2 regions of the Bacillus sp. CGMCC 1.60114 genome follow, and region 2 is predicted to be linked to the other one. Evidence: a T-box and tRNA genes for the amino acid it is inferred to sense, from the RefSeq annotation. Region 2 holds a T-box; the other holds one or more tRNA genes.
The links. A T-box is a leader RNA that pairs with one kind of tRNA and senses whether it is charged. The one in region 2 lies ahead of ACFQZ1_RS04535 (valine--tRNA ligase), so its partner is inferred to be a tRNA-Val.
Positions count from the first base shown of each region.

Region 1 (3,425 bases), on a different contig from region 2:
AGATGGTGACTTAGAATTAATAAAAGAAGGCACTGTTGATTATATTGGATTTAGTTATTACATGTCCCGCACTGAGAAGAAAGTGAAGACAGATGCAGAAGCAACGCAAGGGAATATTATTGGTGGCATAAGAAATCCGTTCTTAAAAGCAAGCGACTGGGGCTGGGAAATCGACCCTGAAGGATTACGCATTAGCTTAAACAAATTATATGATCGCTATCAGAAACCGCTATTTGTTGTAGAAAATGGGTTAGGAGCCTATGACAAAATAGAAGAAGATGGCACAATCAACGATGACTATCGAATTGACTATCTTCGTGAGCACGTGAAAGCAATGGGTGAAGCCATTGAAGATAGTGTTGAATTAATAGGCTACACAAGCTGGGGCTGTATTGATATGGTAAGTATGTCAACAGGTGAGTTCTCCAAACGTTACGGCTTCATTTATGTTGATAAACATGACGATGGCAGCGGCACATTAGAACGGAAAAAGAAGAAGTCCTTTTTCTGGTATAAAGATGTAATTGCAACAAATGGGGAAAGGCTATAAAAATCTATTAATAGTAATTTTCTTTTTACAAAGGAAATACTTTTGTTAAGGGCTACCGAGATAGCCTATATTCAAAAGACAACAGGTGTAAATGCTTTGCGCAATATTTTATGGGGTTCTGTTACAAAATATGAATTTAAAACAGAGGCTTTGGAGGATTATTATCAGGGGTAACTTCTCAAGCAGGATTTATCGAAGCCAAAAATGTAATTTTAAAATATAAAAAAAGAGAATTAATTTTTAGAAGGAGAGAATAAGTAATCTTATTCTCTCTGAATTTTATGTTATCTAACTTGTAAGGTGCATATGATTTTACGTCAAACGAAAAGAGAATGAGGTTCCTTTAATTGGTGCAAAGATTATGGTCAAATAGCTTTTAACGCTCTTTTGACTTTTCTTGCAAAAGTCAATGGTTCTTCAACAGATTCGATATTGACATAAATCAAACGTGGATTATCGAACAACCATTCATTGTGGATAGACGAAACTATTATTTCCTGAGCTTCAATTACAGTAATAAATGGCTCCACTTCATTTTGTAAAAGTGCTACTCTTCCTAAACATAAAGCTTCGCCACTTAAATTATTTATTGATTCGAATGAGAAAGAAGAAGTTACCCCAAATCTCTTTTCCAAAATCGTTGCGTTTATTTGATCTCGAGATATTGTAGCTACACACTTTCCACCCGCAAATCCTGATTGACCGCCTATAATTTTTGCAAACTTACGACAAAGTGTTTCTTCATTGTTCACCATTTTATTTATCACCTTCTTTACACTGTATTTTGTTTTTTACAACTTTCCTCTTTCTTTTTGCAAACTACGTTAACTCCTATAAAAATATAAATCTTTCATAATATCCTATTAAAATTCAAATAAAGTTGTACAGGCAGTTGCAATAGAGAAATCGTGAATTTATTTTTACTCATCATTTATGATAGGATGACTAATTTGTGACTAGAGGTTTTTTGGTGGCCTTAGAATTGAGAAATACAAAATAAAAACCCCTTGAATATCAAGGGGTTTCAGTATGATCCCGACTGGGTTCGAACCAGCGACCTCCACCCTGTCAAGGTGGCGCTCTCCCTGCTGAGCTACGGGATCAGGAAACTTATATGTAGTATAAACTGATATGCAATTAATTGTAAAATAGTCTTATAGTAAAATCAAGTAGAATATATATTTATTTTAAATTTTTAGACTTTTTTAGGGCGTAATGAGTGTTGATTTTTTACTATTCTATTAATATATTATATAAACGAACAAATAATATTTTGTATAAAAATATATAAATGAAGGGGTATGTATGCGAAGAAAAACTTTTAAAATGTATGTACCAAGATATAGAACAATTGCTATTAATGGAGCAATTCTTGATGTAGATATAACTCATGAGGAATTTTCAGATGAGTTTATGAAATGGGTAGAGTCCAAGAACTGGTCATTTATAGGGATAACGGAGGAGACAACAGAAGAGGAAGCTAGTAATAAGTTTATGGAGTTATTAAAAGATGCGAAAGATAAGGCAGATAAGACAGATGAGGAGGAATAGTGCCTCCTTCTTTTTATGTCGTTTTTTTCTGTATTTTTTTGTAAAATTATGATATAGTAAAAGATAGTGAGTAAAAAACATATATTATTTTATTGTTATATTTATATCTAATAATCTATTTGTACATATAAAGGGAGAGGGAAAAGGAGAGTTGTATGGGAAATTTTAAGAAAATTTTGGTATTAATTATTGCAAGCGGTTTATTTTTTATTGCCCCTGCTAAATTTTATGCAGAAACTCCACCTGTACCAAATGTGTTTGGACAATATGCAGTTTCTATTGATGCGAAGACAGGGGATGTTTTGTATGATAAAAACGCGCATCAGCATGCTTATCCAGCTAGTGTAACAAAGGTATTGACAAGTATTTTATTGATGGAGCATACGAAGCCAGGAGAGCAAATTGCATTTTCTCCAAAAGCTCTTGAAGAAGAAAAAAGTAATTATCAAATTGAATTTCAACCAGGAGAGACAGTAGATCGGGATAATGCCCTTATGATTTTGATGGTGCTGAGTGCGAATGATATGGCATATGCGATTGCAGAGCATATTGCAGGAAGTCCGGAAAATTTTGCGAAGATGATGAACGAGAAGGCACTGCAACTGGGTGCAAAGGATAGTCACTTTGTTACGCCAAACGGTCTTCATGATCCCAATCATTATACAACACCTTATGATATGGCAATGATTACAAGAGGTGTGATGAAGTATCCGGAAATTATAAAGGCAATGAATACGAAACGAACAACTGTTACAACGTCAAGACAAACAGCTTCTATTTTTAATAAAGGAAGATATTTTGAAAATCCATATTGTATTGGCGGGAAAACAGGTTTTACAAATGAAGCTCGTAATACGCTTGTAGAAATAAATGAAAGAGATGGAAATCGTATTATTAATGTTGTAATGGCTTCACAAAAGCCAGAAATTTACGAAGATATGAAACAAATTGCTGATTATGCTTTTCCGCAATTTGCAAAACAACAAGTACTTGATAAAAACAATTGGACAAAGGAAATGCCTTACTTGAATAAGTCAGTAAACGGTGAGTTAGAACGAAGCGTGGATCTTGTATTAAAGCAAGGTGAAGCCAAAAATGTACAAGCTGTTTTTAAGGAAAATCCTATTGATAAAGAAAAAGTATATAAAACAGGTCTTCACCGCGGTGATGTTGTTGGAACGGTAGATATTAAAAAGAATAATGAAACATTAGAGAGTATAAAGGTTCTTTCAAAAGAAGATGTTGCATTTGAGAAGAAAAATGAGATTGAAATAGTAACTTCAACTCCTTCATATGTACGAATGGCTGGAATTGGTGCAGGTAT
Region 1 covers NZ_JBHTHG010000012.1:291,893-295,317, reverse strand. Annotated here, with positions in the region: gene ACFQZ1_RS07510 (glycoside hydrolase family 1 protein) at 1-550, shown strand, start outside; gene ACFQZ1_RS07505 (DUF1259 domain-containing protein) at 916-1,305, opposite strand; tRNA gene ACFQZ1_RS07500 (tRNA-Val) at 1,581-1,653, opposite strand; gene ACFQZ1_RS07495 (hypothetical protein) at 1,856-2,101, shown strand; gene ACFQZ1_RS07490 (D-alanyl-D-alanine carboxypeptidase family protein) at 2,257-3,425, shown strand, end outside.
Region 1: it encodes a tRNA-Val, which carries the amino acid that the T-box ahead of ACFQZ1_RS04535 (valine--tRNA ligase) is inferred to sense. The anticodon was not compared.

Region 2 (3,425 bases):
TCGATATCTTCGTATTTCATGTCATCCATGTTCATTAATACGAAACGTGATGCATTCCAAATTTTATTAATGAAGTTCCAAGTAGATTCTACTTTCTCCATGCTAAAGCGTAAATCTTGACCTGGTGCACTTCCTGTTGATAAGAAGAAGCGCATTGCATCTGCACCGTACTTATCAATAACATCCATTGGGTCAATACCGTTACCAAGAGATTTACTCATTTTACGTCCTTGCTCATCACGAACTAAACCGTGAATTAATACATCTTTAAATGGACGCTCTCCTGTAAACTCTAAACCTTGGAAAATCATACGAGATACCCAGAAGAAGATGATATCATAACCAGTTACTAAAGCATCTGTTGAATAGTAACGTTTGAAGTCTGCTGCATCTTCATTCGGCCAACCAAGTGTTGAGAACGGCCATAATGCTGAGCTAAACCATGTATCAAGTACGTCGTTATCTTGGTTCCAGTTTTCAATATCTGCTGGTGCTTCTGTACCTACGTATACTTCACCAGTCTCTTTATGATACCAAGCTGGAATGCGGTGACCCCACCATAATTGACGAGAAATACACCAGTCGTGAATGTTTTCCATCCAGCGTAAGTATGTGTTTTCAAAACGCTCTGGTACGAACGTTACTTTTTCTTCTTCTTTTTGTTGAAGCTCAATCGCTTTTTCTGCAAGTGGTGCCATTTTTACGAACCATTGTGTTGATAAGTAAGGTTCAACAACAGCTCCGCTACGCTCACTATGACCAACAGAATGCATATGAGGCTCAATTTCTACTAATACGCCTGCTTCTTGCAAGTCTTTTACTAATTGCTTACGGCATTCAAAGCGATCCATACCGTTATACTTACCAGCTTTTTCGTTCATCGTTCCATCTTCGTTCATTACTAGGATGCGTGGTAAGTCGTGGCGGTTACCTACTTCAAAGTCATTCGGATCATGAGCTGGTGTAATTTTCACAACGCCTGTTCCGAAATCTTTTTCTACGTACTCATCAGCAATAATCGGAATCTCACGGCCAACGATTGGAAGTGTAACTGTTTTTCCGATTAAATGTTTGTAACGATCATCTTCTGGATGAACTGCTACCGCTGTATCACCAAGCATCGTTTCTGGACGAGTTGTTGCAAGGCGAATGTGACCAGAACCGTCTGTTAACGGATAGTTCATATGATAGAATGCACCTTGAACCTCTTTATGAATTACTTCAATATCAGAAAGAGCTGTGCGTGTTGCTGGATCCCAGTTAATAATATACTCACCGCGGTAAATTAAACCTTTTTCGTATAATTGAACGAATACTTTATTAACCGCATCAGATAAACCTTCGTCTAATGTAAAGCGCTCACGAGAGTAATCTAATCCTAAACCAACTTTCCCCCATTGCTGACGAATGTGAGAAGCGTATTCTTCTTTCCATTCCCACGCTTTTTCAAGGAATTTCTCACGGCCAAGATCGTAACGTGAAATACCTTCTTCACGAAGTTTTCCTTCTACTTTCGCTTGTGTTGCAATACCAGCATGGTCCATTCCTGGAAGCCATAATACATCGTAACCTTGCATACGCTTTGTACGAGTTAAAATATCTTGAAGCGTCGTATCCCAAGCATGACCTAAGTGCAGCTTACCTGTTACGTTTGGAGGTGGGATTACAATTGTATATGGTTGTTTCTTTTCATCTCCTGTTGCTTCGAAATATTTGCCTTCAAGCCACCATTGATAACGGCCTTCTTCAACGGACATATGATCATATTTAGTCGGTAAATTCTTTTCCGTGTTTGACATTATTTTCCCTCCTTCAAAATAAAAAATGCCCCTCATCCAAAAAGGACGAGGGACATCGCGGTACCACCTTTATTTACAAACAAATTCAAAATTTGCTTATACTCTTAATTTGATAACGGACAAATCCGTCTTTTCCTAATGAGAATGACTCCGTTCAGAAAAGATGCTCCAGGGCTACCTTCTAACATGACTATCTAGAGAATCTCACAGCTAATAATTCTCCTCTCTGAAGACGTTTAATGTTATACTCTTCCCCTTCAACGCATTTATATGATTGTTAATTTATTATATACAATAGTGTAAAAAACGAAACTACATTCGTCAAGATAAAAATTTTTTTCGACTTACATCTACAATAATTACATTCTATTTTCAATCAGCTTAACCAAGTTTTTTATAACATATGCAAAGAAAATGAAAAAGTGCAGCACAAGCACATGAGACACTTACCCCGCATAATGTAATATCACACCTATCCTTCTCCTATTATTCGATACTAGAGGAGTTTCTAATACGGAGGACCATTATGCGACGCTTTCGACGCACGTACAATTTTTCATCCCCTTCATGGCTAAGAAATTTACAAACGATGTTTTCTGACTTTGCAATCCCACTCACGATTTTCCAAGGCATTCGCACTTTACTCCTACCTACGTTTTTAGATTTTATCATACTTGTTATTTTCGTAGCAGCAACAATTCGCCTACATTTTCAGCCGTAACCTTTTCTTGAGGCTACGGCTAATTTCATTTTGAATTCCCCATCCAATTTTACTGTGGTTGTTGCTCAGCAGCTTGAAGCTGTGCCACAAAATACTCAATATTACTTATAAGCCAATGAGCTTGTTGAAGCATAGCTACATCATTTAGCTCCTGTTCTCCATTACGCACATTTCGAGTGTTTATATATGAATGCACTTGCTTTATAAATGTTTTTGGATAAGCTAAATATGCAAACATAAGTAACTTTTCTTCCTTTGTAAACGCAAAGTTCTTTTGATAGATTTGGTACCATTCATACCGATCATTTCTTGCAATTGGATATGTGTTAAAGGAACGTGAATAAAACTGAACGATATCTTGAACTGGAGTAGCAAGCTGCGCATCTTCCAAACTAATAAAATAACCATTCCGCTGATAATCAAATAAAAAGTGATTCATGGAAACATTGCCATGAATAAATGAAATGCGTGTTTTTTCTTTTTCTTTCATCGCTTCATGCCATTCTGTAAACTGTTTCTTCGCAAATTCATGAGCACGCAGCGCTTGGTGAAAGTAAGTGCAATACTGCAATTCAAACGGAGACATATACCACTTTGCTTCAGAGTCAACTAAAAACTGCTCTAATAGGTCTCCATCTTGTTCCCAGCGACTTGAAATGGCATCAAAATGTTCCTGAAGCACCTCTTCCTTCACTTCTTCTTCTCGCGCCGTTTTTTTGTGCATTAAGGCAAGATTTTGAAACATTTTATGATACTGATCATTCTCTTCACCTTGTCCCTCTGCACTTCCTAACCAAGGCATTAAATAATAACCATGTTCACCATCATTTAACACGTGCCTTCCATCTTTCGTATGGTAAATCGGTGCAAAATTCGTAAAGCCCTTTTCTCGTAAAAATTGAACA
Region 2 covers NZ_JBHTHG010000007.1:272,013-275,437, forward strand. Annotated here, with positions in the region: gene ACFQZ1_RS04535 (valine--tRNA ligase) at 1-1,799, opposite strand, end outside; T-box leader at 1,838-2,069, opposite strand; gene ACFQZ1_RS04540 (hypothetical protein) at 2,326-2,520, shown strand; gene ysxE (spore coat protein YsxE) at 2,570-3,425, opposite strand, start outside.